DNA from 3 places in the Paenibacillus sp. RS8 genome. Region 1 is predicted to be linked to each of the others. Evidence: predicted binding sites of a transcription regulator. Region 1 holds the regulator's gene; each other region holds the start of a gene.

What was found. Region 1 encodes Rex, which represses fermentation and respiration genes when NADH is low (regulators of the CRP and FNR family bind a similar motif). Its sites were predicted from a motif close to TTGTGAAATATTTCACAA; they were not measured.
Region 2: the regulator Rex is predicted to act here: its motif matches at 3,351-3,368, upstream of ACDZ28_RS06300 (formate/nitrite transporter family protein).
Region 3: the regulator Rex is predicted to act here: its motif matches at 3,774-3,791, upstream of adhE (bifunctional acetaldehyde-CoA/alcohol dehydrogenase).

What each region holds. Positions count from the first base shown of each region.
Region 1 covers NZ_CP168131.1:6,202,007-6,213,021, forward strand. Annotated here, with positions in the region: gene ACDZ28_RS29165 (acetate/propionate family kinase) at 1-247, opposite strand, end outside; gene ACDZ28_RS29170 (3-hydroxyacyl-CoA dehydrogenase family protein) at 244-1,116, opposite strand; gene ACDZ28_RS29175 (AAA family ATPase) at 1,250-2,752, opposite strand; gene ACDZ28_RS29180 (hypothetical protein) at 2,745-3,287, opposite strand; gene ACDZ28_RS29185 (DUF5590 domain-containing protein) at 3,701-4,219, opposite strand; gene ACDZ28_RS29190 (amidohydrolase) at 4,386-5,687, opposite strand; gene ACDZ28_RS29195 (redox-sensing transcriptional repressor Rex) at 5,677-6,327, opposite strand; gene dinG (ATP-dependent DNA helicase DinG) at 6,461-9,322, opposite strand; gene ACDZ28_RS29205 (hypothetical protein) at 9,459-10,100, opposite strand; gene panD (aspartate 1-decarboxylase) at 10,212-10,595, opposite strand; gene panC (pantoate--beta-alanine ligase) at 10,588-11,015, opposite strand, start outside.
Region 2 covers NZ_CP168131.1:1,116,039-1,127,053, forward strand. Annotated here, with positions in the region: gene ACDZ28_RS06285 (MOSC domain-containing protein) at 1-208, opposite strand, end outside; gene ACDZ28_RS06290 (GNAT family N-acetyltransferase) at 189-719, opposite strand; gene ACDZ28_RS06295 (MFS transporter) at 790-2,010, opposite strand; gene ACDZ28_RS06300 (formate/nitrite transporter family protein) at 2,419-3,246, opposite strand; gene ACDZ28_RS06305 (FAD-dependent oxidoreductase) at 3,523-4,887, opposite strand; gene ACDZ28_RS06310 (formate--tetrahydrofolate ligase) at 5,223-6,857, opposite strand; gene ACDZ28_RS06315 (glutathione peroxidase) at 7,106-7,582, opposite strand; gene ACDZ28_RS06320 (M15 family metallopeptidase) at 7,727-8,590, opposite strand; gene ACDZ28_RS06325 (DEAD/DEAH box helicase) at 8,788-10,599, opposite strand; gene ACDZ28_RS06330 (AarF/ABC1/UbiB kinase family protein) at 10,992-11,015, opposite strand, start outside.
Region 3 covers NZ_CP168131.1:6,464,745-6,475,759, forward strand. Annotated here, with positions in the region: gene pflB (formate C-acetyltransferase) at 1-826, opposite strand, end outside; gene adhE (bifunctional acetaldehyde-CoA/alcohol dehydrogenase) at 1,078-3,699, opposite strand; gene ACDZ28_RS30455 (ABC transporter substrate-binding protein) at 4,103-5,566, opposite strand; gene ACDZ28_RS30460 (carbohydrate ABC transporter permease) at 5,699-6,571, opposite strand; gene ACDZ28_RS30465 (carbohydrate ABC transporter permease) at 6,573-7,493, opposite strand; gene ACDZ28_RS30470 (response regulator) at 7,611-8,939, opposite strand; gene ACDZ28_RS30475 (sensor histidine kinase) at 8,959-10,752, opposite strand.

The sequences.
Region 1 (11,015 bases):
TAATGGATTCAATTACACCATGCTCCTTGTCTGTAAGACAAGCAAGGACTTTACGAATCGCAGTATTATGTTCCAGGATTTCGCTTACTTCTGTCACTTCCGCTTTGCCAGTCGGTTTATGGTTCAGAATAGAGGAGTCCATTCCAATACGTTCAACCAAACCTTTAGCCAAAACCGATTCATCGTTCATGTTATAGAGCTGATATTTCAAAGAAGAACTACCTGAGTTAATAACTAGAATATTCATACACGGTCACCATCCTTGTCGTACTTGAAGAAGCCTTCTCCTGATTTCATACCCAGTTGTCCTGCACGTACCATCTTCTTGAGAATTGTAGAAGGGCGGTATTTCAACTCACCGTATTCACGGAACATATTTTCAAGCGCAGCAAGAACCGAATCCAAGCCGAATCTGTCAGCCATTTCAAGCGGTCCATATTGGAATTGATAACCGATACGCATAGCATCGTCAATATCCTGTGCGGAGGCAACGCCCTCTTGCAACACATGCATAGCTTCATTGATAAACAAGCAAATGAGGCGTGATGTTACAAATCCTGGGGATTCATAAATCATTACACCTTTTTTCTCAACAATCTCATCAACAAAGGATTTTGTGTCTTCAAAAGTAGCATCTGAAGTTTTCAGACCGCGTACGATTTCAACAAGATCCACTTTAGCAACAGGATATATGAAATGCATTCCGATCACGCGTTCCGGATACATTGTAGAACTTGCAAGTTCAGTCAAGCTAAGTGTTGACGTATTGCTGGCAAGAATAATGTGATTTGGACATACTTGATCCAATTGATTTAGAATCTTTTTCTTTTCTTCCAAATCCTCAACAATGGTTTCGATGACCATATCACAAGAGCTGAGCTCTGCGAAATGTGTCACTTTTTGAATGCGGCTAAGAATCAGCTTCTTTTCTGCTTGAGTGATCGCCCATTTCTCCAATTGCTTATCTAGACTTGTCTCGATCATTTCGTAAGAGTAGTCCAGTTTTTCTGCGGTTTTCTCCACCAGCAATACATCCAGGCCTTTGGCTGCTAACATTTCAGCAATACCTTGTCCCATTGTGCCACCGCCGATGACACCTATTTTTTTGAAATTCATAAAAAAGTCTCCATCCTTTCAGGTATCTATACTTTTGTATTGTACCTTGTCTGTCGCAAAAATTTATAAAGCCCGACATATAATGATATCTTAGCATGCCTGAAAAGTAAAAAAAAATAACCAGCATAAAAATTTATGCTGGTAAAAGGACGCTGTCACGAAATTGACATCGAAATTGCTCTCCAGAGAGTACTTCTTCCTTCATTAAAATGTCAAGAGAGTAATCAAATACATTTCGTTGCTTTTCAAGGTGCTCACGAGTGCGCGTCATCAGTTCATCCAATATCTTACTATTTTCCTTCATAAGCTCTTCAGTGGTAACCATTTCCAGATTAGCAATGCCCAGCGAAGTTAATCCTGACTTCATCATCGTTTCCACAATATTCAGCGCCTGATCGAAATCAGCGCGTGAACCTGTGCTTCGTCCGCCATAATACATTTCTTCAGCCGCCGCTCCACCAAGTGCGATCATAATCTGATCTTCCAAATAATCTTTGGTGTACAAATACTGCTCTTGCTGAGGATTGTGCCGTACATATCCAAGGGCTTGCCCACGCGGAGTCAGTGTAACCTGACTGACGCTTCCAGGACGAAGGAGCTCTGCCATAATGGCATGTCCCAGTTCATGAATAGCGACCCTCTTTTTCTCTTCGTGATTGGTTTCTCGATCCGTTTTTTCACCCATCATTACCTTGTCAATCGCCATCGACAAATGCCGCTGCTCAACTTCCGTCAAGTCCTCACGCATCATATAAATCGCAGCCTCATTCATGACACTTTCCAGCTGAGCACCGGAGAAGCCATAGGCTTCTTCAGCAATTTTGTCGAGACTCACTTCTGGATGAAGAGGTTTATTCTTCGCATGTAATTCGAGAATCGATTTCCGGCCCTTCTTGTCAGGCATGTCCACTTGAATATGACGGTCGAACCGTCCAGGACGTAGCAAAGCGGAATCAAGCATTTCTTTCCGGTTTGTTGCAGCTACCAGCAGAATACGTGGTGTTTCGTTATTATAAATACCGTCCATCTCAGTCAACAGCTGATTCAAGGTCTGATCATATTCACGCTGCTGCCCGCCTTCACGTTTACCGCCAATTACGTCAATTTCATCAATGAAAATAATGGCACTCTGCTTGTTCTCCTTAACAGCGCGGCTACGGGCATCCTTGAACAAATCACGAATCCGGCCGGCCCCGACACCCACATACATTTCAACAAATTCACTACCTGATGCAGCTACGAATACGGAGTTTGTATAATGTGCAGCCGCTCTGGCCATAAGGGTCTTACCTGTTCCTGGAGGACCAGTGAGCAGAATCCCTTTTAAGGGACGAATCCCAAATTTGCTGATTTCCTCATGACGGATCAAAAAATCGAGTGCTTCACGAAGCTCTTGCTTCGCATTGTCTTGCCCGCCAATTTCTTCAAAAGTTAGCTTTGAAGGTCCTTCCTTCTTGCGTTTTTTCCCAGCACCAGCATTCACCGTAAGCCCGCCGCGCAAATGAGCAATTATAAGCAGTGCAGTAAGCATTCCAGCTGCTATAACAATTGGGAATATATTTATACCTAAAAAAGCCATGAAAATAAACAGTACAGGAATAAATCCGAGTAAAATTTCTTTTAGATACTTAGGCATTATTCCATACCCCCAAGGTCGCAGGTTTTCGCGGCAAAATAATAAATTTACTTTCTTTTCCATTGCTTAAACTAACATACACATTGTTGTCGTCGATTTCAGTAGATGCTATCACATCTTTATATTCCGAATGTTGCTCTTTTAATCTATCAAGTTCAGTAGGTATAAGAGTATATTTACGGCTCTCCATCGCTTCAGCTACAGAGAACAACGCTTTATCCCAGTAATCATCTAATAATTCATTTGAATTTTGATCCACATCGAGTTTAAGTTTACGTCCTTCAATCACTGACTTTCCTTCTTTGGATACATACGATACTAGATCACGTAAATTCGTGCCCGGCTGCAAATCAAGTTTCAAAGTGACCTCATCGCGGTTAATACTAATATGTGAATTATTTACTCCCTCATAACCGGATACAATCTTTTGGAGCGGTTCCTGTAAAGCAAACTGACGATATAAAAAGAATCCTCCGAACAATAGAGTAGCCGACAGTAGAGACGTTATCAGTACAGGTACAAGACGTAATTTCAAGAAACGTCCTCCTCTCAAAGATGACAAAATGTAAACAGAATGATCAATAAATCAAAGCTGTTAAGCGCTCATCAGAGCCTAACGTTCTCTTAATACTGTTCTAATTACAAACAGTAGTATATCACATGTGTATATACGAAAATAAAAAAAAGTGTGAAGATATTTAAAATTTTATTTTTTATTTTTTTCCAATTCATTAAATATATTGATTTATTTCAACGAGAAAAAGAGCCGTTACTTGTCATTAACAGGTTTATTTTCACATGTGTTTTTTAAATAGAATATATAAAAACTACCTACTTAGTATATCACAAATAGCACATTACGAGTATATCAAAATAATCCATCACATTAACGAAAACAAGCGAACCATAAATGGTCCGCTTGTTTATAGTATAGTACTTTTGTTTATTTTAGCGGCTGGGTAAACTATATCCTTCACCCATTCGAGCTCCATCTGAGAACCGATAAAATTGATAATAATACCGACCGCTTTGTTTATAAAAAAGCTGCCATGCATACTCTCCGTTATATACCCCCGGCAACAACCGCTCGATACTAACGTCCGGAAGATCAGCTTTAATTATGCTGCGTATTTTCGCTTCAGAGGTCCCTTTACTCAGTTCCTCAGCATATACTGCGTCGTTGCCTTCTGCAAACTTCCCGTCTACAGTAAAGCGTACCCATACCATCAACTCGGTCCCGGATTGATTCTTCCCTGTTAAGACCCAGTACACTGCATTTTCATCCCAAACGGATTTCTGTGCTTTAGTTACCTCTGTCAGACCAGCGCTGGTTTTGGCGATATCCTTAGCAATATCTCGCTCGTTCCATTGATCTTTCATAATATAGGCATAGAACTGGATAAGTCCAAACAGAAGGAGCAGAATCAGAACTGACCCCAGGAGGATCCATTTTTTCCTTTTCTTCAAGGTACAGCTCCCTTTCTAGTAATATATCTTTTTTGATTATATAACACACCCGTGTGTTTATCCAAAGTTTCATATTCATTCATATAAATTCTTATATTTACAGAAAAGGCCGTAACTTTTGCAAACGCAGAAAGTCACAGCCTTTCAGTTAATTTATGATCTTAGACTAGCGCTTGAGTAGCCCCTCAAAGGATTCTTGCGCCTTACGACGGATAGCTTCCTCATCTAACGTTACACATTGTCCATGTTTTACAACCTGTTTACCATTCACCCATACATGCTCAACATCCTTGGCACTGGCAGAGTATACAGCATGAGACAGCAAATCTGTGTGCGGTAGTAAATGCGGCTGGTCTATATCAATCGCGATAAAGTCAGCTTTCATGCCTACAGCGAGCCTGCCCACATCATTTAAAAAGATAGACTTCGCGCCATACTCTGTAGCCATACTCAGAGCTTCCGGAGCCGGTACAGCCGTAGGATCACCACTTACACCTTTATGGATAAGTGCTGCAAGACGCATCTCTTCAAACATATCCAAGTTATTATTACTTGCCGCGCCATCTGTACCCAGCGACACCTTCACACCGGCCTTTAGAAGATCCGTAACACGAGCAACTCCACTAGCCAGTTTTAGATTACTTCCCGGGTTATGAGATACCCCTACATTATGACGAGCCAGAATCTCGATCTCTTCATCATTCAATTGAACGCCATGAGCAACAATAGACGGACGTGTGAACATTCCAAGCTTCTCTAAATGCGCTACAGGCCGCAGGCCGTAATCCACTACATTCTGCTCCACTTCGCGTTTCGTTTCGGACATATGTGTATGCATCGGTAAATCCAAATCATGCGCCGCCTGTACAAACTTAACAAAGAAATCCGGTGGGCAAGTATATGGAGCGTGTGGCGAGATCATCGTTGTAATTCTACCGTCAGCCTTTCCATGCCAGTTCCGTGCAAAAGAAATCGCTTCCGCAAGCTTGTGATTCTGTACTTCCTCTGGACAAAGACCGATTACGCCTCTCATCAATACGGAACGGATGCCTGATAATTCGACCACCTCAGCTACTCGATCCATATGATCATACATATCCAGGAAGGTTGTAGTGCCACCTTTCAGCATTTCCAGAACAGACAAGGAGGTTCCCCAGTATACATCTTCTCCGGTGAACTTCTCTTCCATCGGCCACATTTTTTCCTGAAGCCACACTTGAAGCGCTAAATCATCTCCATAACCACGAAGCAATGACATTGCAGCATGGCCGTGTGTGTTTACCAGACCAGGCATAAACAACAGACGACTGCCATCAACAACTTGCACACCTTCTTCCATCAAAGGCTCTTCTTTTCCTATGTAAGTGATCAAATCATCTTCAATAGTCATATATCCACTAAGAACAGGCTCATCCGTTCCCGGAATAAGAAAACGCCCGCCTTTGATAATCGTTTTACTACTCTTCATTTCCGCTTTCTTCCTTTCCGTCTTTCAAATAATAAGCAAGGCTTTGCAAATCCGTTGTAAAATCGGCTGCATGAACCCGGATATTCGGTGGTGTTTTTAGAATCACTGGTGCAAAATTCAAAATCGCCTCAATGCCAGATTCAATAAGAATATCTGCTACATTCTGCGCTTCTGAGTCAGGTACTGTAATAATCCCAATTCGAATGCCTTGCTCACGAACTGTCTGACCTAGCTCCTCCATGGGTTGAACCGTAAGAGAGTTGATTTTCCGCCCTACCTTAGGTGCATAAGAATCAAATATAGCGGTAATCTTCATAGTATCTTTCAGATAAGCATTATAATTAGATAATGCATGTCCAAGGTTACCGGCACCTACTAATGCCACATTCAGCTGTTGGTCCAGCTTCAAAATATGACGGATTTTCTCAATAAGATAAGTTACGTCATACCCAATACCTTTTCTGCCGAAGTCTCCAAAATACGCTAAATCTTTACGGATTTGAGCGGGATTCAGATCAAGTTTTTGTCCTAATTCTTGCGAGGAAACGGTTAATATTTCACGTTTCTGAAGATCATTCAAGAAACGTAAGTACACAGGAAGTCTGCGAACAACGGCTTCTGATATTTTATCCGATTTCATAATTTACCTCCTAATTTAAGTACTATTCTGTTTGAATCCTATTAAAATTTCTGTACCTCGTCTCAATGAAGAGCGGTATTCTCTTATACCGCCCTTCATTGTGGAGTGATTAATTAAACAGAAGATGTCCTTCTTAAGAAACGCCTCCGTCTTCCAACCACTCTGCTATACGAGGAACCATTTGATCCGTAAGCATATGTTCCATTTTCGGGCCAGGCAACGAATAAAGGAAATACTTTCCATAATGAGATTCGATAACCCTAGTGTCATACACTATAACAATACCCCGATCCTGCGCTGTCCGTACCAGTCTTCCAAATCCTTGCTTGAAGCGGATAACTGCCTGAGGCACCGACAATTTCATAAACGGATTCTTCTTCTGGGCTTGTAATAACTCAGACTTCGCTTCCGCTAGAGGGTGATTAGGCGGTTGAAATGGAAGCCTCACGATGGCTAAGCATGTCAATGCCTCGCCCGGAATATCTACTCCCTCCCAGAAGCTGCTAGTTCCAAGCAGAACTGAAGCAGCACTGTCCTGAAAGCGTCGAATCAGCTTACTGCGGCTTCCACCTTCCACGCCTTGACCTAGCACCGTGATTTCTTGTGAGGCTAGAGCCTCTTTCAGAGGATCGTAAACTTGGCGCAGCATCTTGTAAGAAGTAAACAGAACAAGCATCCGTCCGCGTGTCGTAATAGCCGCTTCTGCTAGTGACTGTACGAGCGTATCGACAAATCGGGCATCGCCCACACTGCCCTTCACACTAGGGAAATCCCGTGGAATTACTAATAGTGCCTGCTCCCGATACTTAAAGGGAGAAGGAAGGAGAGATGTCATTAGACGCCCCTCTTCCGCAGCTTCATTAAGTCCGAGATTATCAATCATAAACTGGAACGATTTATCGACAGAAAGCGTCGCCGAGGTTAACACAATACTTTTCTTTTTGTCGAAGAACAGCTCTTTAAGCTGGGTACTAACATCAACAGGGACGGCATATAGCTGTAGCGATTTGCTGCGATAATTTCCATTCGCCTCCAGCCAATATACTACATTCTCGTCGTTTAATCCCATAAAAAACCGTACTTGCTCACGTATAGAAGCTAAATCCTTAAATAAGCCGCTAATATCGGTTACTAAACTATCTGAAGAAGATTGACCTTCTTGATCACGCATCTCATTAAGCATCTTATCACCCTTACGGATAATTTCGCTTAATGTCAGATTCATAGTATTCTCCAAAGCAACCAATTCATCCCAATCTTTCGGTTTACGGGTAGGAAGTAACCGCATGACTAGCTGTCCAGCTTCTCCCGCCGCTGCATCGCTACGTTCCGGCAAGAGACTAAATAGCTTGTCACTAAGTAGATCCCAGGTTTCTTTTACAGTAAGTAGATCTGGATAGATTCTATCGATAACTCCGCTCCATTCAGAAGCTTCCTCACTGCCTGATGACTGAAGCATTTGACGAAGCGTTGGGAGTTGGCCGTTACGACTATCCTTGTATAATCGGGACAGCGTGTGAGCCACCGTGAAATGCTTCATATGCATACCTAAATGCTTGCCAGCCACGTCCTCCAGATGATGGGCCTCATCAATAACAAGATGTTCATAAGCCGGGAGTAGCTGGTGCCCAGCCTTAACATCTGCGAAAAGCTTAGAGTGGTTCGTAATAACCACGTCAGCAATACCCGCTTCATGTTTTGCCCGATGGTAATAACATTTGCGGAACCAAGGACAGGAGCGACCGAGACAAGAATCGGTATCGCTTGCTACCGTCTCCCAGAAATCTCCGCCACGACCGCTTAAATTGAGCTCTTCGTCATCCCCTGATTCACTTTGTGTCAGCCAAACGATCATCTGAGCCGCAGTAAGTGCATCTTCCCTTGGACTTATAAAGTCTTTTTTATTAATTTTATGTTCAAACTTACGAAGACACAAATAATGCCCTCTGCCTTTAAAAATCGCAGCTTTAAATGGAAACGGAACTACCTGCGTTAACAAAGGAATATCACGCTCACGCAATTGATCCTGCAGATTAATGGTATGAGTGCTGACCATAACTTTCTCATTAGTACGAACACTTTGGTATATGGCAGGCAACAAATAACCAAGCGATTTGCCAGTTCCTGTCCCTGCTTCGATCAATAGATGTTTGTCTTCGGCAAGTGCCGTAATCACCTCATTGATCATAATATCCTGAGCTTCTCGGCTTTCATACTGTGGCAAAGTGTCTTTAAGCCGTTTCGTTACTTCATCCATATAATCTGTAAATGATAAATTCTGTAGCGGATTCTCAGCATGCTCGTCACGAGGTGGAGCTAGTTCATTCCAATCCCCTACTGCAAGCGCTAATTGACGATAGAAAGTCAGATCACCTTCGGGTTGAAGCGTCTCCGCTTCCCGCTCACGCAGCAGACCATCAAAATACCAACCTAAATCACTATCCTCTTCGGTAAACAGCTCACATAGTCGCTGGATGGTGAGTAACGGCAAACTATAAAGCTCCTCCAGACATTTCAACAGCACAAGAGCTGTCGCTAGTGCATCACTATCTGCCTGATGCGGACGATCATGTGTCACTCCAAAATGTGCACTAACTGACCCTAGTTGATAGGATGTTAGGGAAGGAAAGCAGATTTTTAGAAAATCAATCGTATCTAAAATCCGCCCTTGAAATGGTAAATACCCACATCTGTCTAAAGCATTTTGCAAAAAATGGAAGTCAAATGCGACATTATGCCCTACAAGCACAACATCATCCAAGAGTGGAACAAGCTCCATCATCATCTCATCCAGCTCAGGCGCATCCTTTACATCATCGTCGGTAATCCCCGTCAGACCAGTTATAAAAGGAGGTATCGGCGTTCCGGGCTTGACGTAGGAACCATATACCCGGGAGATGGACCGGTCTTCTTCTATAATTGCAAGGCCAACCTGGATAATTTCACCCACGGATTGGGTTCCCGTTGTTTCAAAATCAAGCACGGCAAATTTCATTATAATTCTATTCCCTTTCAATTGAGACTCTTAATCAGCATAACAGAAGTTGCGAAAAAAGGCGATGCACACCACTGGTTCAGGGGATGCATCGCTTGAATGAAAATGCGGAATAATAAACCGTAAACGTAATAATTTACAATAATGAAACAAGCTGATTTCCGAAATGAAGCTTTCCTCCACGGCGGCGGCAAACCTCCAAATTAACCGTTGGTTCAGGAAGTGCAGGGTCAAGCTGCAACGAGAGGCCAAACAGCTCCTGCGCTTCATTGAAGCGTTCCTGTGAAGCCCGGATGCAGCCTAAAGCATTATAAACCATTGCTTTCAGCTTGGTTTCCCGTATCAAACCGAGCATATGGTTCAAATGACTCCACGCTGCTTCCCCATCCCCTTCCTGAAGGTAAGAGATGGCTAAATATAAGCGAGCAGCCAAACTATCCGGATATTGCGCAATAACTTCCTTAAACTGCTCAATACATTTTCCATACATCAGCAGCTTATAATACCCCTGGCCTCTAACAAAAGTATCCATGCAGAGCTCGGGTGCTTCCTGCTCTGGCATGTCCTCTTCAGCCACAGTCGTAAAATCTACACTTTCACGAAAGTGACTTAGCTTCTCTGCAAAGGCCAGCCATTCATCCATTACTTTATCGCTTAGTCGGTGCAGCATATTATAATTGCATAAAAGCTCATTCCGGCGGGCACCCTCCGCTGTAGGGTAATCTGTAACGATCTCCTGAAGCACCTTGTTCATTTCAGCAAACAAATGTTGAAACATGGGCTATCCCCCTTTACTGAAGATGAAATCAGTTCAGCTTGCCTGACTTCATTTTCTGCGAGAACGGGGTCTTTCATCCCTGCCATTCATTACATGGCGTAAGTCCATTAATTAAGCGATTGTAGCATGCAATTCATGATCAGCCAGCTTGACGGGTCTGTTGTTCTCATCCACGAATACCACTGTTGGCTTATGCGACTCCAGTTCTTCCGAAGACAACATCGCATATGAAATAATAATTACTGTGTCTCCTGGTTGAACAAGACGGGCGGCTGCACCATTCAGACAGATCACACCACTTCCGCGAGGTCCAGGAATAACATACGTTTCTAACCGTGAACCATTATTGTTATCCACGATCTGTACTTTTTCATTTTCAAGAATATCTGCCGCTTCCATTAAGTTCTCATCAATGGTAATACTACCCACATAATTCAAGTTCGCTTCTGTCACCGTAGCGCGGTGAATTTTGGATTTCATCATATGTCTAAACAAGAGCGGCAACCTCCTTTGGAATAAATACATTATTGTCAATTAAGCGTGTTCTGCCAAACTTCACAGCAAGCGCTATAATAATTTCCCCTTCTACATCCGTTATTAAAGCTTCGTGGTCTAAACTTTCCAGATTAGGGAATGTCAGTATTTCCGCATAATCAATGACCGCCAAAGGAGAGCTGGAAATAACCGATGTCAACAATTCCCGCACTTCAGCAACGGTTCTTACTTTTCCTTCTTCAATGGACTGACGTACTTCACGTAAAGATCGAGATAGCACTAATGCCTGACTACGTTCCTCCGAAGATAAGAATACGTTTCGTGAGCTAAGCGCAAGTCCATCCCCTTCACGAATGATAGGGCAAGGTACAATTTCAACATTCATATTCAAATCGGATACCATTCGGCGGAGCACTGCTA
Region 2 (11,015 bases), 2.0 Mb from region 1:
AGTAGGAATAATGCTCAATCGGATAGGCACAGACCGCCTTATCAGGGCCTCCATGATGTTTAAGATCCGCTTGACCATCTCCGACAAAACCGTTGGTATGTAACTGAACCGCTCCTTCTACAGGCATTTTATAAATCCCAGTCTCCAAAGGTTTTCCCCGATAATCCACTGTTACCGGGCGACCCACGTTAAGCGAGATGATCTCCATATCCTTCTCCTCCTGTCAGCATGCAGCACATAAATATTTCATCCACATAACGACCGCCAAGATAAAACTCTTCCTGCAGACGTCCCTCTTCTACAAATCCACATTTACGATAAAAAGAAAGCGCTGACTCATTGCAGGATAATACGCGTAGACGAAGCTTCCGAATAGCATTTTCTGCGGCATGTTCCTTAATCGCCTCTATGAGCTGTCGGCCAATACCTAAGCGTTGATAATCTGGATGGACAGCAATATAGACTTCGCACACATGCCTGTTGCTCTCCATTCGACTAGGACAACCAAACCCAACATATCCGCAAAGCTTGTCATCCTTCAGCGCTACAAGTTGCGAACCCGGAGGAGCATTCAATAGGTAATCCTCTTGGGAACGCCACATTAAAGGCCCCGGGCTAGTGTGCTCCGTCCAGATCAAATGATCCAGATGAATCAGTTCCCGCACGTCTTTAATCTCTGAGAACCTTATGATAAGCCTATCCTTATTGCTTAGTTTCATATAAGATGTACACCCCTTGCTTTGCACCTCTATAGAATCACAGTAGATCACCTGAATCCACTATGCACAACTATCCAATTGACCGCTCCAGTGAATTTCCTCGGCGGTTGATATACGCATGAACAATAAAGAATCCTACGGATAGCAGTGCCATCGCACATGCCAACCATGCGGTAGGCGCTAAGCCTCCACTATCATACAATCTACCCATTAAGTAAGGCCCAATCACCCTTCCGACTGCCCCCATACCTCCACTAAGCCCTAAATAGAATGGAGCACTTCGACCTGCATGATCCGAAATAAAGGAAGGCATGGCCGGAGATATCAGCATTTCCCCAAGCGTAGCGAGCACCATCCCAAGCACTAGACCTGAATAAGTCGGCATCCATAAAAGAACAGCATAACCACCCAAATAAAATAGAGCACTTACAGTCATTTGCGCTGTTGAGGTGGACGCGAACCAACGTTTAATCACCGTTACGAGCGGCTGGGCCGCAAAAATAAGAATACCGTTGAGCGTCCAGAGAAAACCATAAGTCTTCTTAGGCCAGCCCTCAGAAATAATGAACGGAGATACCCCTGTATTCCAGATAGAGTTCCCTAACAGTAGGAACATCGAGGCAATACCCATATAAAGATAAATCCGTGTATGTCCCATTAGCTTCCAGGTGGATTGTTTGTCAGGACCAGCCTTCTGGTGTTCTGCGACCTCCTGTGAAGAATCTCCTCCGACCTTCTTGAGATATACAAAAAAGAATACCGCAAATACCGCTGAAGTTATGCCGTTCATTACAAAGCTGAGCATATAAGAAATATCGGCCAAAAAACCACTTAACGCCGTACCCAGTGCTACACCAATATTATTAGCGACATAAATAACATTAAACAGCTCTCCGCGCTGCTTCGTAAAACGAAAGCCGATAAATGCCTGAATCGCAGGTAATGACAATGAATTAAAGAGTCCTACCAGTCCCATCGCGACCATAAATAACGTCCAGTTGTTACTTGCTGCCGGCAAAGTGAACAGTGCAAGTGCATTCATGCCCAGCGCTCCGACAATCAGCCGGTTAACGCCTACCTTATGATAGAGTGAGCCCCCGAGTAGTTGACCCACAATCCCTCCAACTGATTGAATAAGAATCACTAATCCAGCATCCGACATGCTGCGTCCAAGCTCATCAAAAACATACATTGTAACCAGTGGCCACATCAGTGCACTACCCGTTGCATTAATAAGGCTAGCAATTAAAAATATCTTAACTTCTTTAGGATAATTCTGTAAAAACTTCATAAGTAGTGTACATCCCCTGTAATATATGTGTCATTATTCCATCCAGTATTATCCCAAAACAGGGTTCAGGGCAAGCAGACGCATTGACGTGCTATCGTGATAAAGTCTTAGTACACTTTACCTCTTAATTAGGACTAACTTCAACCGTAGCTGAGAAAAAAGTAGCACCCGTTCCCATCTATTTATATTTTATAGTTGCTGCTGTCGTCCGTAAAGCAGACTAAACAAAACGATGTGATTCGTTCTTGCAAAGTCGGGGTAATAGAGCCTAGAAACACTCCCCCTTCTAAAATCCGCCGTGCGTCCGAATCGTTCCCCCGAGCTCGGATACATCACGGCGGATTTTATTTGTCTATAACATCAAAAAGCACCCCTCGACTATGCTAAGGAGTGCTCTATAAGATAGGTTTAGGCGTGTTTCTTTACACCGCTGCCGGACATGCTGTCCACGGATTGAATAGATGCTGGCTCTTTACGTAAGTAAGCCATCCAATAAGCTGCCGCAACAAAGATCGCACCGCCAGTCAAGTTGCCTAGCCATACCGGAACAAAGTTGTTGAAGTACTCTCCCCATGAAAAATAGCCTTCAAAAATAGCCGCCGGAATTAAGAACATGTTAGCTACAACGTGCTGGAAGCCGATAGCTACAAAAGCCATCGTCGGGAACCAGATACCGAGGATTTTACCACTGAAGTTATCTGCTCCATAGGAGAGCCATACCGCCAAAGCTACGAGCCAGTTACAACCGATACCGGAAACAAATGCCGGCAAGAAGTCTGCCTCAAGCTTATGCCCTGCCATCTCTACTAATTTTTCCAGATACACACCGTCAGAGGTTAAACCAACCACGTGACCAAAAAAGTAAGCTACAAACAAAGCTCCCGCTAAATTGCTCAGGGTAATCAATACAAGATTCTTAATAACTTCCCAGAAAGATATCTTCTTCGCCATAAAAGCAAGCGGCACAGCCATCATATTGCCTGTCAGTAGTTCTCCCCCTGCAAGCAATACTAGAATCAATCCAACAGGGAAGACTGCTGCCCCAATAAAGTTAGCGATAGATCCCCATTCATGCGGTGCGCCAGCAATGACGCGAATATCCAGTAAAAATCCGAGCGCGATAAACGCCCCTCCCAGAAAGCCCAGAATTAGTACGGTGCTTAAAGGATTGTGCGCCTTTTTTATGCCGTTCTCGACCGTGACTGCGGCAATCTGCTGCGGTTTATTATAAGCCATGATTCCTATCCCCTTCATCTATTTACTTAAAATTTGTTCCTTTACGACCATTGTAGCGTGTCACAAAACACAATAACGTGACAATTATCACTTAATGAAAAACTAAGTGAAACTTTTCACTGACATGTCAAATTTAACGAAGCGCATCCATAATTACAATTGTAAGAATAGGCTCCATATTATTTTAAAGGTAAATAGTACCAGCATCAAACATGAAAAAACCGAAGCCATGAATGGCTCCGGTCTACCCGACTATAATGTTCTTATGCAATTACGTTAAACGGTTACTGCCTCTTTACTTGGTACTGATGTCGGCAGCGCTTGAATTCCTACGGTGTTCAGGAAGTTCCAAGGCTTATTGTAATGAGGTTGGAAGAAGAAATCGATAAAGGCCAGCTGGTCGATTGTCATTTTATTTTGAATACATACAGATACGGTGTTGATCGATTGCGTCAAATCCATCTTGGACATAATTTGTGCTCCGACAATGCGGCGTGTAGCACGATCAAATACAACTTTTAATTGAACCTGCTCGAACGTTGGCATAAATTCTGGACGGTAGTTGTCAATAATCGTGGTAGTCTCTACGTCCATGCCTTCAGCCTTAGCCGCTTCTTCTGTAAGACCGGTAGCAGCGATATTATCTTCATAAATCTTAATGCCCGAAGTCCCTTGAGTGCCCATATATGGAATCGTCTCTGTCATCAAGTTACGTGCGACCAAGGTGCCCATCCGTACTGCGTTGGTTGCTAGTGGAATATAAGCGTGCTTCCCTGTAGGGTTGTAATGAATCGCACAGCTGTCACCAGCGGCATACACATCTGGGCAACTAGTCTGCATATAGTCGTTGACCAAAATCGCACCATTTGGCAGCATATCCACCTGGCCTTTTAAGAGTTCAGTATTCGGACGGAAGCCGATGCAGAGAATAACAAGATCCGTCTCATGCTCTCCTGCGCTTGTGATAACCTTGGTAACTTTACCGCCTTCTCCAGCAAAAGAACTGACCTTCTCATTCAGTGCCAATTTAATGCCGTGATCCTTAAAGGAATGTTCGATTGGTGCAGTAAACTCTGGATCCAAATATTTATTCAGAATGCGGTCTTCACCATCAATCAGCGTTACTTGCTTCCCATTCATTTGGAAGGCTTCCACCAATTCAACGCCGATATAGCCAGCGCCTACGACTGTGATTTTGTTCGCATGTTTAGCTTTTTCTATAATGGTGTTGGAATGTTCATAATTCTTGCAAAGCAAGACGCCTTCCAGCTCAAGCCCTTCGAGCTTCGGCACAACCGGCCATGATCCAGTAGTCATAATCAGCTTATCGTAGGTATCATTAAACTCCTGTCCAGTTGCCAAATTGCGAACACGCAGTGTTTTGGACTTCGTATCCACTTCGGTCACTTCATGACGCATGTTCGTCTTTACTCCGAGCTCTGCAAGCTTCTCTGGGGAAGAATAGAACAGTCCGTGCGGGTCTTTGACCACTCCACCTACATATAAAGCAATGCCACAGGATAAGAAGGAAATATTATCATTACGCTCATATACCGTAATCTCAGCTTCTGGGTACAGTTGGGCAGTATTTACAATTGCGGCAGTTCCGGCATGGGTACATCCAATGACAGCTATTTTCATCATTTTCTTCCTCCTTCAAATGGACAACCTGGTTATATATTCGACTTGCTTGACTGACCAAATTAGATATCTGATCACCGATGAGTTAATTGTGATTTATTTCACTTTATAAACTGATTATATTGTGATATTTATCACATTACAAGTCTTTTCGCCTATATTCTCAGATTGTTCACAATTTTAAGCATTTTCCGTCACCGCTGCCGATGCGACCTCGTTAGCTTTGCCATGGGCGTAAGACATTATGTTCAGACCCCTCAGGATATACTTTCTTATAGCGCACAAAAAAGGCTTCCCCCTAATCCAACAGGGAAAAGCCTGATCATAAACCTAATTTACACCAAACCGTGAATTTCGCCGTCCTCATCCATCCATAGTGCCTCAGCGGCAGGTTTAGCCGGTAGACCTGGCATCGTAACGATATTCCCCGTAATGACAACAGCAAACCCTGCACCGAGCGAAAGGGTGATATCACGGATACCTACGGTGAACCCTTCAGGCGCGCCAAGCAATCTTGGCTGGTCCGAGAAGGAATACGGTGTCTTCGCCATACATACTTGAAGATCATTTAACCCAAGGCGCTCGATCACCGCCAGGCTGCGTTTAGCCGCAGGGGAAAAGTTAACCTCAGCACCACGGTAAATTTCGCGCACAATCTTAGTGATTTTAGAAGGAATGTCGAGTTCATCCTCATACAAAGGCGCAAAGCGCCCAGTGTCGCTATGCTCCAGAAGCTTCTTTAGTTCTGAAGCCAACTCTTGTCCGCCTGCACTACCTTCTGCCCACACCTTGGATATTGCCGCAGGAACGTTCAATCGGCGACAAGCCTCTACAACATCATTAATCTCTCCCGGGCTGTCACCTTCAAAATGATTAATGGCAACAAGGACAGGTACCCCAAATTTGCCGAGATTCTCTACATGCCGCTCCAAATTAGACAATCCAGATCGCAGCGCCGTCCGGTTCTCAGTTTGAAGCTCATTCTTAGGTACACCACCGTTATATTTCAAGGATTTCACCGTCACCACAAGCACTGCCGCTGAAGGGGTTAGATCGGCTTGCCGGCATTTGATATCCATGAATTTCTCTGCACCAAGATCCGCTCCAAAGCCTGCTTCCGTGACAACAACATCTCCCAGCTTGAGTGCGTAACGAGTGCCGATAACACTGCTGCAGCCATGGGCGATATTTGCAAATGGACCGCCGTGTACAATAACAGGGGTGCCCTCCAAGGTCTGTACCAGATTAGGTTTAACTGCTTCCTTCAGCAGGGCTGCCATCGCTTCAACTGCCCCTATTTGCTCTGCCGTTACAGGTTGTCCCTCTTGGTCATATCCAATCAAAATACGGTTTAGACGCTTTTTAAGATCGCTCAGATTATCGCATAAGCATAATACAGCCATAATCTCTGAAGCTGTCGTAATCTGGAATCCACTTTCCCGTACGGCTCCATTTCCATCTCCGAGCCCTGTCACGACATTCCGCAAACTGCGATCGTTCATATCCATCACACGTTTCCAAACGATGCGCTGTGGATCAAGACCCAGTGCATTGCCTTGGAAGATATGATTGTCAATCATCGCAGACAATAGATTATGTGCAGAAGTCACCGCATGAATATCGCCTGTAAAGTGCAAATTAATCTCATCTGCCGGAACGATCTGCGACTTACCGCCACCAGTGGCACCACCCTTCATTCCTAGGCATGGTCCGAGGGATGGCTCGCGTAAAGCAGCCACGGTCTTTACACCTGCTGCGTTCAGTGCCTGTGCCAGCCCTATGGTGGTTAAGGTCTTTCCTTCGCCGGCAGGGGTGGGATTAACCGCAGTAACCAGCACCAGCTTGCCATCTGGCTTGTTCTTCTTTTCCTCCCATAAGGACGGTGAAAGCTTACTTTTATATTTTCCGTATAGTTCCAGATGCTCTTCGCCAATTCCCGCTTGTGCCGCTACCTCTGTAATTAACTTCATGCTTGTATAAAACCCTCCTGCCGTTATTATCCTGCTGCAATCCACGCTTTATGCATATTTTGCATAGACATTACATTCTCTTCAAAGGATACATGGTCTCTGTAAAGCGTCAAGTATAATTTATCACAATAAAATTCAAGGCAGCTATTTCCTTATTCCTATGTAAAAAAGAATCCCGTCGAGACTCGGCCAAAGACCGAGTTCGAAAGGATACTTCTAAAACAACAATTTATCAGACCTTAAGCGGTCTACAGTAAGGACTCAATATGTTCTGTCATCGTTTCTGGCGATTCCTTCGGCTCAACCCGAGCCACTACATTACCGCTACGATCAATAAGGAACTTTGTGAAATTCCAGCTAATATCGCTGCTGTCTCCAGTACCCGGCTGCTGCTCTTTTAAATAATTGAAAAGAGGACTGGCTTCCGGTCCATTCACATCCACTTTAGCAAAAACGGGAAAGGTAACACCATAATTAATCTGGCAGAATTCTTCTGCCTCTTCACTTGTACCCGGCTCCTGACCCGCAAATTGATTGCAGGGGAATCCTAATACTACAAGTCCCTGATCCCTATACTGCTCATATAGCTTCTGGAGATCCCCATACTGCGGTGTAAGTCCGCATTTGCTGGCCGTATTGGCAATCAACAGCACCTTACCTTCATACTCCGTAAATGACACTTCTTTACCCGAAGGTGTAACGCCGGAAAAATTGTAGATCGACATCCTTATTCCCCTTCCTTCCATGTACTTAGACTACACTACGTATCTTACCCGAACTGTAATAGAATGCAACTTATCGTCACTTTCTGTAATTACTAAGAAAAAAGCAGCCCTATGTATTTCTTAGGACTGCTCTCTATAACTCTGTTACTTGGATACGGGTACAACATCATAATATTCTTCCAACGTAATCCCTTTTTCCGCTATATAAGTAGCTATATCCTTACCTACATAACGGATATGCCAAGGCTCATATTTATAGCCTGTAATGTCCTGCTTACCTTCTGGAAAACGGATGATATAACCATATTCCGCTGCATGCTGCGCTAGCCACTCCGCTTCCTTCGTTCCACCGAAACAGCTCTCCGCAGCACATTTGCCGTCACTTCCTGAGACATCGATAGCAAGCCCTGTCTGATGCTCACTATAGCCAGGCACGGCACTGTAAGTACGGGCCAGTTCCTCTCCATCTTTCTCAACATAACGATTGAACAGTCTCGTTTGGGTCTCCTTAGAGCGGTAGGCCGAAACGCCAGCCAAGTAAATCCCGTCTTCCTCTGCGCCTGCGAACAGTTTTTCTAATGCTTCGGCAGCTTCCTTACGCATCATACGCTTCTCGATTTTCTCTTTAAACGTAAACCGCACATCCGGATAGACAAGATCAGAGGGTTTATAGTTATCAGGCAGTCCATACTGCTTATTCACCATCACAGCTATGCTATCAGGCTCTTTAAAAGAATCATCCGTGCTATTTCCCTTGCCGCCATTATCCGATTCGGATGGATCAGAGGGATCTGTTGAATTAGATGGATTAGCTACCACGGGTTCCGTTATGCCCCCTTCGGCGCTATTGCCTTCTTCACCAGGCTTAGCTTGAAGATTATCTTGTACATTTATATTTGACCCGCTATTGGTCGACGCAGAAGGTGAAGTTGTCGTATACTTCCCGATTCCCCAACCCACTGCAATAACGACAATTAACAAGCTCACTAATTTCAATTTTTTAGACATCTGCAAGTTCTTCCTCCTCGAAGTCGAAACACTCTATTTATCTATTAGACAAGCTTTCCATCAAAAATGTTACACTAAGATTCTTTTTTAGACAAATATCGCTCAAATCTGCCCACAAAATAAAGTTACCATAGGTAATTAGCTTGTCCGCTAACTTTCCTATGGTAACAAGTTTTAGTTATGAAATTCCACTCACATTATCTGGATGTGCCTCTGCCGCCGCTTTTAAAGCCGCCGGAGCTGCCACGTCCACCGCGTGAGGAACCTGCGTTTCCGCTGTTGCGCCCGCCTTTACCAGCGCCACCTTTGGCACCGCTGTAGCCGCCTTTGCTACCTTTACCGCCTTTACCGCCTTTACCGCCGCCTCTAGACGGGCCTGCACCGTAGCCGCTGCCTAAGCCGCCTCGTGGTGTGCCGCCAGCGTAGGCACCGCCGTCTGCGCCTCTGGCTACGTTCTCACTGTAGCCTGTGCTTGGTCCGCCCTTACGGTTCGCACCGCGCGAACCGGCGCTAGGCGCTGCTGCGTTACCGCTAGCTGGCGCATCGCCTCTGGAGGCGAAGGCGCCGTAGCCGCCGCCTACTCTCACTACGCCGGCAGCCTTGCCGCCGCCCTTAGGTGCGGCAGCGTCATAGCCGCTGCCTCCGCGCTTGCCACCCGCCGCATCGGAACGACCGCCGCGGCGACCTTCTGCAGGCGCACCCCAGCCGCCTGCTTCCTTACCGCGGCCGCGGCCACCTTGCCGCGCTCCGCCTTCGCCGCGCGGAGCACCGCCGCGGCCAGAGCCGCCGGTCTTCGGTCCGCGGCCCGTGCGCGCTGCCTCAGCGCCGCCGCTTTGGCGACCGCCGTGGCGTCCGCCGCCTTGTACTGCAACGAATTCGCCTACGCCGAATTCATCCTTGTCGTAACGGCGACGATCCAGGCGCTGCGAAATGCCGTGCTCGATCATGTCTAGTCCATCTTGCTCACGCGGAGAAGTGAACGTAATCGCAAGCCCTTTACCTCCGGCACGGCCTGTCCGGCCGATCCGGTGGATATAGCTGTCCACATCAAGTGGCATATCATAGTTAAAGATATGCGTGATACCTTCGACATCCAGCCCCCGAGCCGCTACATCTGTGGCTACAAGAAGCTGCAGCTTCGCATCACGGAATCTCTTCATTACACCTTCACGTTTACCTTGAGACAAATCGCCGTGCAGTTCATCACAATCATAACCGGCTGCTTGAAGTGCTTCGTTCAGCTTGGACACCCGACGTTTGGTCCGGCAGAAAATAATTGCCAAGTAAGGACGGTCTCGTTCAATCAATGCTATGAGTGCCTCTTCTTTATTACGATCCGAGACTTCCACGACTTGCTGTTTGATATTATCCAGCGGAATCGGAGAACCACTCTTAATAATGATATCCAGAGGCTCTTTCATGTAATTAGCAGCGAGGCGTTTAATTGGATCTGGCATCGTCGCAGAGAACAGCATCGTTTGACGACGATAAGGAACAGCCGTAATAATGGTCTCTACATCCTCCAAGAATCCCATATGCAGCATTTGATCCGCTTCGTCCAGAACGAGCATCTTAACACCACTAAGATCGAGCGTCTCGCGGCGCATATGATCTAGCAATCTGCCCGGTGTACCGATAATAAGATGTCTTCCGCCTTCCAGCTTACGCAGCTGCTTCTCAACATCCTGACCACCGTAAACAGCCAAGATTTTGATATCCGTATGACGTGCCAGCTTACGTGCCTCTTCTGTAATCTGCAAAGCCAACTCACGTGTTGGAGCCATAATTAGCGCCTGCGGATAAGCTCGCTCCGTGTGGATCTTGTCCATAATTGGCAGCAAGAAAGCCAATGTCTTCCCTGTACCTGTCTTCGCTCTTGCAATTACATCCAGCCCCTGCACCAATGGCGGTATTGCTTCCTGTTGCACTGGCGTAGGCTTTACGATGCCTTGACCTTGAAGCAATGTACACAGTAATTCTGAAACTCCTAATTCTTTAAATCCCGGCAAATTCTCCACCTCACTATTTTCTCTTATATTTTGATTACATCTCTTACTTAACTTCCGTCTTCCAAAGCCCTATTCAGGCAGCCCCTATCAACTGTCCTTTTGGGGGCGTATGCTTCCGATTCAGCTATATTCAAACAAAAGCGGAAGAACCCCGTCACCGGCATTCTTCCGTCCCATGTATCCCTTGACCCGTTAAAAGAGTGCGGTCAAAGTTCGGTTTCTGGGCAGCAGCGATCCACCGGACGTTTAGACGGCACTCCATTTGCGTTCCATTCCACTTTATACAATAGAAGTAAAGTTAAGCTTAGAAAGTTATCCTTTATATTGTACTTGATAGAACGGCATTTGTGTGAAACTGCAGAATAATAATTATTCTATCCTGTAGTTGCAGGTTAGAACCTTCCCGATTTAAAAAT
Region 3 (11,015 bases), 260 kb from region 1:
GGGACATCGCCGCACCATTTTGCTCTTTAACTGCTGCCAGATATCCGAAGTATACCCATTGAGTAGCTTCCTTGAAATTGGTCGCTGGTTTGGAAATATCCATACCGTGAGCGGCTGCCATTTCTTTCAATTCGCCCAGTGCACGAATTTGCTCGGACAGCTCTTCACGAAGACGAATTACCTCTTCAGTCATGGAATCAACTTCAAGTTCAGCTTGTTGTTGTTTTTTGTCTTTAATCAGGAAATCAATACCGTATAGAGCGATACGGCGGTAGTCACCGATGATGCGTCCGCGGCCGTAAGCATCAGGAAGACCTGTGATAACGCCGGATTTACGCACTGCTCTCATGTCTGGTGTATATGCATCAAATACGCCTTGGTTATGCGTTTTGCGAATGTTCGTAAACATATCAACGATGTTTTGTGGAAGCTCGAAGCCATAAGCTTTCGTAGCATCGACCATCATCTTGATCCCGCCGAATGGCTGGATGGAACGTTTGAAAGGAGCGTCAGTCTGAACGCCTACAATTTGTTCCTTGTCCTTATCAATGTATCCAGGAGCATGTGAAGTGATTGTGGAGACAGTATCCAGGGAAACATCCCATACGCCGCCTCTTTCTCTTTCTTCTTTGCTCAGTTGGGAAATAATTTTCCATAGTTCAGTTGTGTTACTAGTAGGTCCTACGAGGAAATCTTCGTTTCCTTCATAAGGCTTAATGTTACTTGCGATAAAATTGTTAACGTCAACTTTCTTGGACCATTTACCTTTTGTGAAATTTCTCCAACCGGATTTCACTTCATTTACTTCTTTTTCAATCACCGACATGCTAAATCCCTCCATCTATATTTATTATATTTGTAGAGATCGCGGGCTTGAAGGTTGATCCCGTGTCTCGTGATCCCCAAAGATGTGGTTGTTCCAAATTTCACAATCAACATTTCATATGTGGGACCGTTGTTTATATAAACATTCTAGTTTATTTTCTATAAAAACACTGTGACAAATATCACCTTTCGAGTGATATTTGTCACCTTTATCTAAGTCCACAACTATCCTATTCTCTATTTAACCAATTATTAATTATCAAATCTTCCGTAGAATGCATTACGGTATACATCAGCAAGTTCAGATACCAACGGCAGCTTAGGATTGGCAGTTGTACATTGATCTTCAAACGCACGGTCAGCCAAGTAATCTACACGGGATTCGAAGTCCTTAGGATCAAAGCCCAGTTGTTGGAACGATTCCTCGATACCCAATTTTTTATTCATATCGCGAATAGCATTGATCAGGCTAGTTACACCTTCTTCAGTTGTGCGAGCTGGCAATCCCAAAATACGGGCAATTTCAGCGTAACGCTCATCAGCTACGAAGTGCGAATATTTAGGGAACGAAGCGAACTTCGTAGGTTTTTTAGCATTGTAACGGATAACGTGTGGCATAAGGATCGCGTTAGTACGACCATGAGCGGTGTGGTACTGTCCGCCCCATTTATGCGCCAAGCTGTGGTTAATTCCCAAGAATGCATTGGCAAAGGCCATACCCGCAAGTGTTGATGCATTATGCATTTTCTCACGAGCTACTCTGTCGCCTTCCAGTGCCGATTTTTCAAGGTATTGGAATACCAGTTGGATGGCTTTAATAGCTAGACCATCAGTGTAGTCACTCGCCATAACAGATACATAAGCTTCGATAGCATGTGTCAATACGTCCATACCTGTATCTGCAACTGCAGTTTTTGGCAAGCTGTATACGAACTCTGGATCAATGATAGCTACGTCTGGTGTTAACTCATAGTCAGCCAATGGATATTTAGTGTGTTGTTCAGTTGTTTTATCGGTAATAACTGCGAAAGATGTTACTTCCGAACCCGTACCCGAAGTAGTTGGAATCGCTACAAACTTAGCTTTGTTACCAAGTTTAGGGAATTTGTATACCCGTTTACGGATGTCCATGAATTTTTGTTTTAGACCGTTAAAATCTGCGTCTGGATGTTCATAGAATAACCACATTCCTTTTGCAGCATCCATTGGGGAACCGCCGCCAAGTGCGATGATGCAGTCCGGTTGGAACCTGTTCATCATTGCAGTACCTTTTTCAACTGTAGTTGTCGATGGATCTGGTTCAACTTCCGAGAACACTTCGATAGCTACAGGAGTTTGGCGTTGACGCAGGTAATGTTCAACTCTTTCAACATATCCAAGCTTAACCATCATTGGGTCAGTGATAATTGCGACACGTGTGATATCAGGCATTTTGGTCAGGTACTGAGTAGCGCCTTTTTCGAAATAGATCTTGTCAGGTACTTTAAACCATTGCATATTCACGGTACGACGATTCACCCTTTTCACGTTGATCAAATTGATTGCTGTAACGTTTTGCGACACGGAGTTACGACCATAAGATCCACAACCCAGAGTCAACGAAGGGATATTAGTGTTATAGATATCGCCGATCGCACCATGTGTGGAAGGCGAGTTAACGAGAATACGTCCTGTTTGCAGACGGTTAGAGAACTTCATGATTACTTCTTCGTTGTTGGAGTGGATAGCCGAGCTATGTCCCATACCACCAAATTCAACAATTTGAGCTGCGCGTTCGATCCCTTGATCTGCATTTTTAACTTTGTAGCAAGCAAGAACCGGGCTTAATTTTTCAGCGGAAAGTGGATATTTAGTGCCTACACCTTCAAGTTCTGCTACCAGAATCTTTGTGCCGGCAGGGACTTGAATGCCACACATTTCAGCAATTTTCACTGCGGATTGACCTACGATTGCTGGGTTAACCGCACATTTTTCTACATTCATTGCTCCACTAGTCAGTTTGGCAGCTTCTTCTTTATTCACAAAGTAGCATCCATTAGCAATCATTTTCTTCTTCACTTGATCGAAGATTGGTTCTTCGATAATAACAGCTTGCTCGGAAGCACAGATCATACCATTATCAAATGTTTTAGAAAGAATGATGTCCGTTACGGCTTGATCAATATCCGCGCTCTTTTCAATGAAAGCAGGTACGTTACCAGGGCCTACGCCAAGTGCTGGTTTACCACAGCTGTAAGCTGCTTTTACCATTGCAGAACCACCAGTTGCCAAGATAAGAGCAACGTCTGGGTTGTTCATCAATGCGTTTGTCTTGTCCATTGTTGGCATCTCAATCCATTGGATACAGTTCTCAGGAGCGCCAGCTTTCACGGCAGCATCATGAAGAATTTTTGCAGCAGCTGCACTACACTCTTGCGCAGATGGGTGGAAACCGAATATAATAGGGTTCCGTGTCTTAATCGAAATCAACGCTTTAAACATCGTGGTGGATGTAGGGTTGGTTACCGGTGTGATACCCATAACAATTCCGACGGGTTCAGCAATTTTTTGGAAGCTATCATAAGCGTTGTCTTCAATAACGCCTACTGTTTTATCGTATTTAATTCCGTGCCAGATATATTCAGTTGAGAAGATGTTCTTCGTAATTTTGTCTTCGTATACGCCGCGTCCAGTTTCTTCTACGGCCAATTTTGCGAGGTACATATGTTTGTCGAGTCCAGCCAACGCCATTGCATGAACGATTGTGTCAACTTGCTCTTGGTCTAGCGCCATGAACGCCTCATGCGCTTTTTTTGCTTTATCCACTAAATTCTGAATATACTCTTCAGCGGTAACTTGTTTAACTTGGGCGGCGACTTCGTTCTTAACTGCCATCTCCCTCGTCCTCCTGTCAATTTTTAGTTGTTTTTCTCTACACATTTATCTTATCACATGATTTCCACCTTGTATAGTGAAATCTTTCACAAAGTATAAAGTTTTTTTGATTTGTTTTCAAAGCGCTTTTATTCGATCATATTATAGATATTTTTCCATATTTTATGTTAAAAATCCCTTCAAATCTTAGAATTATACTTTAATAAGCAAAGTATTGAGCCCATTTCCTTCCATTCACTTTAATACAGCACTCCGTTAAGGCATTCCCTTCATCACAGAAATTTACGATTTTCCTATGCCGTAATAGTTTCCAGTTGATCATCATTAGCTCTGTAGATTTATAAATTTATAAATTATAACAACAAAAAAACCGGCCCCAAAGGGACCGATTTTATTAATTTACCTATTCTGCTTTAATCGTATCAAAGAATTTCTCTTGCACTGTTTTAGCTGCTGCTTCTAGCTGGCTCTTAGAATCCGTTCCTTTTTTGGAGAACAGCTCTTGAATGACATTGGACATTGTTGCGTAGTAGTCCTGTGTATTGTATTGAGCTTCAGGTTTACCATCTAAGAGTCCCATAATGTCAGGGCTATATTGGTATACATTGGTGTACTTGTCATAAACCGCTTTGGTCTTCTTACCAAACTCAGAATCTGCTGAGTAGTAATCTAAGAGTGGCGGGATAAAGTATTTACCATCAGCTGTACGTTGTTGAAGGACTGCATCCAGTGCTTCCAAACCTTTATCAGAGAAGTAATCAAATGTGATATAACGGAATGCCATTTCTTGCTCATCTGGTGTTGCATTCGGATTAATTACGAGGTAATCACCACCAAGTACCCCCGTATGCTTGCCGCCTTTTTCCATAGCAGGCATTGGATATGTGAGCACATCCTCAGGTTTCAGTCCACCTTGATTCAGTGCTTGCTCGATTACGCCATCGGACCCAGCCATTACCATAGCTGTACGACTTTGTTGGAATGCGCCTACAGCATCGCCCCAGCCAAGTGCCCAGTCCTGAGGAATCGCGTTAGCTTCCCATCTAAGTTTCTTGTAGAAATCCAGTGCTTTAACACCAGCATCGGAATTAAAGGTAGCGACAACCTTGCCGCCTTCAACCTTTTGAATTTCACCGCCAGCTTCGAACAGGAAGTTGGTCCAGTTCCAGCCTGCTTCGTTACCTTTACCCATTGGAGCAATACCGGAAATACCTTTTTTGACATCAGCTACGCCTTTAGCCGTATTCAGCATATCATCCCAAGTCCAATCCATTGGTGGGACCGCAACGCCTTTTTCATCCAGCATTTTTTTGTTGATCATAGTCGTTGTTACATAACCTTTTTGAGTTACTCCGAAAACTTTACCATCAATGATGAACTGATTTTGCAGTACTGGGTTAATTTGATCCTTAAATTCGTATTTGTTCCAAAGATCCGTAATGTCAGCAACCCAGCCCTTTTCCACCAGGAACTTAGCTTCTGTAGCGTAGGTGTTAAAGAAGGTTGGTGCTTCATTCGCAGCCATTTTGATTCCGATTTCACTTACATTGTACTGCCAGTCGTCTTTAACAATTTCAACATTTGGATATTCAGCCTGGAAACGTTTAATCTTGTCATCTTCTTGCGCTCTCACTTCAGTCAAGTCAGGTGTTGGATAGTGAATCTTGATCGTCACTTTTCTTTGAGTAATGTCATCCACTGGCGCCTCCGTAGCGGTTGCTGTATTATCCGTTACCGCATTTGTTGGCGCAGTAGTTGCTTCCCCGCCTTTGTTTCCCGCTGTGTTTCCGTTATTATTGCCACTGCAAGCAGATAGCAACGAACCGGCTACAAGTACGCTTAGTAGAACGCTAGAGTACTTACGCATTGAAACTCCCCTTTTCAATTCATAATTATCTTACAGATAAATCTTAAAATAGAAACCGTTTGCAAACGAGGTGCATTTATATTCACTTCATGTGCATGTTTACGATCCGTGGTTAAATTCGTCGATAATTGCTTATCCTTTCACTGCTGACAAAGCAACCCCACGCATAATGAATTTTTGGAAAATCAAGAAGACAATGATTGGTGGCAACGATACTAAAAACAGGATTGCAAATTTGATATTAGTATTGAGTGCCTTCACATTAATAACGTATTTATAAATGGCTGTCGCAAGCGTATATTTCTCTTCACTGTGCATAACTAGAGATGGCCAGAACCAGTCATTCCATGCGGTAGAAAAGATAAAGATCGCTAATGTTGCAAAAATCGGAATTGAAAGTGGTACAGCAATGGAGAAAAAGCTTCTCGGCTCAGAGGCTCCATCAATTCGTGCTGCTTCAAAGATTTCTGGATGAATCCCGTCAAAAAAGTTCTTTAACAAAAGAAAGTAGAAGGTGTTCGCACCTGCTGGCAACCAGAAAGCCGCGTACTGATTCAGCAATCCCAGCTCCTTCAAATTGACAAAGTTGGGGATCATGTAGCTGGTAGCCGGAATAAACAATGTCATCAGGAAGAAGAAGTAAATCGCTCTTTTGTATGGAACATTCATACGGGAAATACTAAAAGCGGACATTCCCAATACGACTAAAGTCACAACCATATTCCCTAAAAAAATATAAATGGTGTTTCTAAGAAACATCGGCAGATCAATGTAATTCATTGCATCCTTAAGGTTGCTGAAGTGCCATTCCTGAGGGAAAAAATGCGGTGGGAATGAATTCACCTCTTGATTCGACTTCAATCCGTTGAATAACGTCATACAAATCGGGTACAGCATGCTAAAAACCATAACCAAAATGACTACACACATCAAACCGTAAACAATCTTATTACTTGTTTTTTTCAAATCGTGTTCTGAAAGAATCCCTCTATCTGCGCTCTTCATCTTAGTAGTCCTCCTTGTTAAGCTTGAACTGTAAAATGCCCAAACCACCCAGGACAATGAACATTAACATGCCAAGCGCAGTAGCTGTTCCATAATCGAGTCTTGTAAATGCATATTTTACAATCAACAATGCGTAGGTAAGTGTAGTGTTATTCGGCCCACCATCAAGTAACGCCATTTGTGACTGATACCCTTGTGAAGTAGCAATAATTTGTAGAATCAACATCAAAAAGATTAAATTACGCAGTGAAGGCAAAGTGATGTACTTTATTCGTGCCCATATACCTGCCCCATCAATTTCAGCGGCTTCATACCAATCTCGCGGAATGCTGAGTACAGCAGCCAAGTATATTAACATCCCTGATCCGAACTGCTGCCATGTCTCCATAAACACAAGTGAAATCATGGACCATCTTGTATCTGTTAAGAAGGCAACTTGGTCCACACCCATTGTACCTAGTAACGCATTAATTGGACCCACCGGATCATATAGCCATCTCCACAGTCCATACAGGACGACACCAGGCATAACGAAAGGCAGATAAGCCGCTACACGTACAAAACCCCCAAACTTTCTCAGCTCCGAGATCATGATAGCAAAAGCAATCGGAACCCAAAACCCAATAATAAGACATAAAAACATGTAATACCCAGTGTTCTTTAATGCAGTCAAGACATCTGGATCACTAAGTGCTCTACTGTAGTTCTCAAAGCCTACAAAGCTATTCCCTTTAACAAAATCCACATGGTAAAAGCTGTACAGTAAGCCTTTGAAAATTGGAACCCACAAAAACATAATAAAAATAATTACGGCAGGTACGAGGAACATATATCCCCAAAAGTTTTTCTTCCAGCGGTTTTGCTTGTACGGTGTCCCCTTCAGCGTCGCCGGGTTTTCGGTTACTACTGCGGTTTGATTCATCAGGCTCCCTCATTCCATTGTTCTTTCAGCATTTTTCACAAAATGCTTCCTACCTTAAATTGTAGGAAATGAGGGTTGTACTGAACATGTCTATATCTACCGAAGTCATGGGTGTTTTTACTTCTTCAATTCGCTGGGGCTAATCCCATAATATTTTTTGAAAATTTTACTAAAATGCTCGGGTGATTCATAACCTACACGTTCCGCAATTTCGTATCTGCGAAGATCGGTATTCAAAATCATTTCCCGACTTTCTTCCATCCGGAGCTTGATTACATATTCCCACAGGTTATAACCTGTATTTTTCTTAAATAGGTAACTCAAATAATTGGGACTAACATGATTCTTCTTAGCCACATCGTGAATCGTCAGTCCTTTTTGCGCATAGTTCTCGTCAATATATTCTTTAGCTTTTTGTACGATCAGATTGCTATGGGTATGAAGCTCTTCTACAGATGGATCACTCGTGTAACTGTTCCAGTTGAAATCCCCATAATAGAACACATAATGGTCACTGTGCTCATTGTTCCAGAGAATTGCATTGGAAGCCTGACGGTTCAATACAGCCATAAACGAAAGCCCCTTTAGAATCTGGCTGATGCCAATGACCACGTTCAGATGTAAGTATTTATGGATATTAAAATGAAGACTGCGTCCAAGAATATCTAGTCTATTGATTTGGCTGGCAGATGAATCCTCATAGCTTTTTTCATCCCATTGAATAATGATCGTAATCTCACCATCCGGTGCATAAAAAGCTATCGAGTTCCATTCCTGATCCATTAGTTCTTTGGCAATGTTCAGCGCAGCATAACAAAGAAGCCGTCTGTCCCGCAAAGTGTACTGCTTCTCTTGGTTCATTCCAGACAGTGGTACCTTAAGTTTTAAGACGGAAAAATACGGCCCTTGCAGCTTCAGGTTATCCAGCTTCAGCAGGTTATCTGCCTCAGCAAGTACAACTCCAGGGTCGATGAGCAATTCATTCAAAAGCTTGCTGAATTCTGGAAGCGGCTCTTCCAGTCGAAAGCTCTCGTTAATCCCTGACATGAAAACGTCTAGTTCTGGTGAGGGCTTACCCATCTTAAGGAGCACATTTCTGACCGAATCCAAAAACTGCTCACTATTCAAAGGCTTAATTAAATAATCCTTAGCACCGAGCCTAACGGCCATTTGAGCATATTGAAACGTCTCATGTGCAGAAATCACGATAGTCTGAACCCATGGTTTGGCAAGTTTTGCATGCTGCATCAGATCAATTCCACTCATTGCACCCATCTGAATATCCGTAACGAGCAGATCAATTTCCTCCATGCGGATACAGTCCAACGCCTCAAATCCGCTATTAGCTGTATAAATATTAGAAATATCCAGCCCGGATGAAGCTAATAAATTGCTCAGTCCTTTACAAATCAATGGTTCGTCATCTACTACCAATATATTGAACATATCTGTATGCTCCCCTTCCTTAGTCCTGATTCTCCGATTTCGGAAGCTTGACTGTTACTAGCGTTCCGCCTTCTGTACGAGGGGTATAGCTGATGCCATAATCAGAGCCAAAATGTAAATGAATACGCTGGTTAATATTACGGATACCATAACCGCTGGTAGGATTCGGACTGTCATCATTCAATACAGCTTCAATGGCTTCATAATCAACAGACTTATATCCGTTATCTTCAATAGAGATCCTAACGGTTTCGTCCTCACAAACTGCAGTGATGGTGATCTCACCATCCTCGCCCATATTTTTGACCCCATGAATAATAGCATTTTCTATTAATGGCTGCAGCGTAATTTTAGGAATTAGGTTGCTTTTCGTATTTGGGTGAATATCCATCACAACTCGAAATACGTAATCATAGCGGTGCTGCTGCAGCTTGATATAAGCCGTTGCATGCTCCAGCTCTTCTTCAAGGGTAATCAGCTCCCTTCCCCGACTAAGACTGATCTTCATAAGTTTGGACAATTCCTTGATCATCTCGGCGGATTCGACATTCCCTTCTAATGAGCTTTTCCAATAAATGCTCTCTAGGGTGTTATAAAGTAAATGGGGGTTGATCTGTTGATATAGCAGTTGAAGCTGTGATTCCTTCTGTTTAAGCTCCATCTGGTATTTATATGTGATTAATCCGTTAAGCCTGCGGGCCATGTCATAGGTAGAAGCAATCAGCACACTGACCTCATCATTACTCCCCCTCCGCGGCGTCTCTGGAACACGATTACCCGGCTCGTATTTTCGCACGAAAAAAGCCAGCTTTTGCAAAGGAGTCATTAATGAACGCCAGAAGTACGTTATCATAATCAGTCCAAATACTGCATAAGCCACGGTGATATATTGAATAACACTTTTCATTTCGTTCTGTTGCTGCAATAGCGCCTTCACTGGAACTTTGTAGACCAGTTTTTGACCAAGCGCATGGTTATTGTTAACCACATAGATAAAATCGGAGGTAATCACATCTACTGTACCTTCCAAATCCTCAGCAACCACCGTCTCCGGCAACGCAATCACTTCTCCAGTATTATTCGTAGTGGAAGCAAGAACACGGTTATTCAAGTCTGTTAAGTAAATTTCGCCGTCAGGCAAAGAGATTGATTTGAGGGATTCTCCAATTTTAGAGTCCATTTTGGTGATGACCAAAACGCCAATCGTCTCCGCTTTTCTGGAAATGTTGTTTACAGCTCTCATGTAAGTTAGTGTTTTTAAATTCTCTGCTTGCGCGCTTAGCCTCTCCGTGAACTTCAGTGAGCCGCGTCCCTTCTTCTGAACAACCTCTTCAAACCAGTATGGCTCTTCGGCTTTGGAAAAGAAATAAACGCCCGCCTTCTTAACCTGTGGGAAATTGGGGGCGAAAAAGTAATAATCATTCGGATCGTATATATAAAGGGAGTAATAAATACCATCCCCCCGTTCAGCACCCTGGGAGTAACTGACCAACAACTTCTCTATCGTCTCATACCGTTTGACTCTCTCCAGTATGGTATCCGAGCCAGTCATATTAATTTGCTGAATCAGAGGATTCTGTATCACGGTGGTAGTGATTTTATTTACTGTGTCGATATCCCGATTAATAATCGTAAAGTTCTGCTTGTTCAATTCCACATAAGCATTCGTAACATGGCGCTTCAGTATTTGCTCCGCCTTCATATTCCCATATATGTTCAAAAAGAGGATCGGAGAAATCATAATCAGAAATAGCAGGATGAGCTGCTGCTTGACGTTCAGCTTTCGAATCAATCTAATCAGCCTAGACAACACTATAGTCACACCTCCGGGTTAAATAACTATATCAAAGGGATAAACGCTTACATATGTTCATTTTAAAGTTTTTTATGGTCATTTGTATGTAGTTTTTTTCTGTTGTGCGGATTATAAGAGCATGGTGATATAGACGTCACTGCGTGGAGCGTTTGGGCTTACGATCGCTGTTATCCTCAGATTTCCTGATTTTATACCGCTTTGCGGTAGAAATCCGAGGATAAAGGCGACCACTTCGTTTCTCCAGCTCCAAACCTCCACTC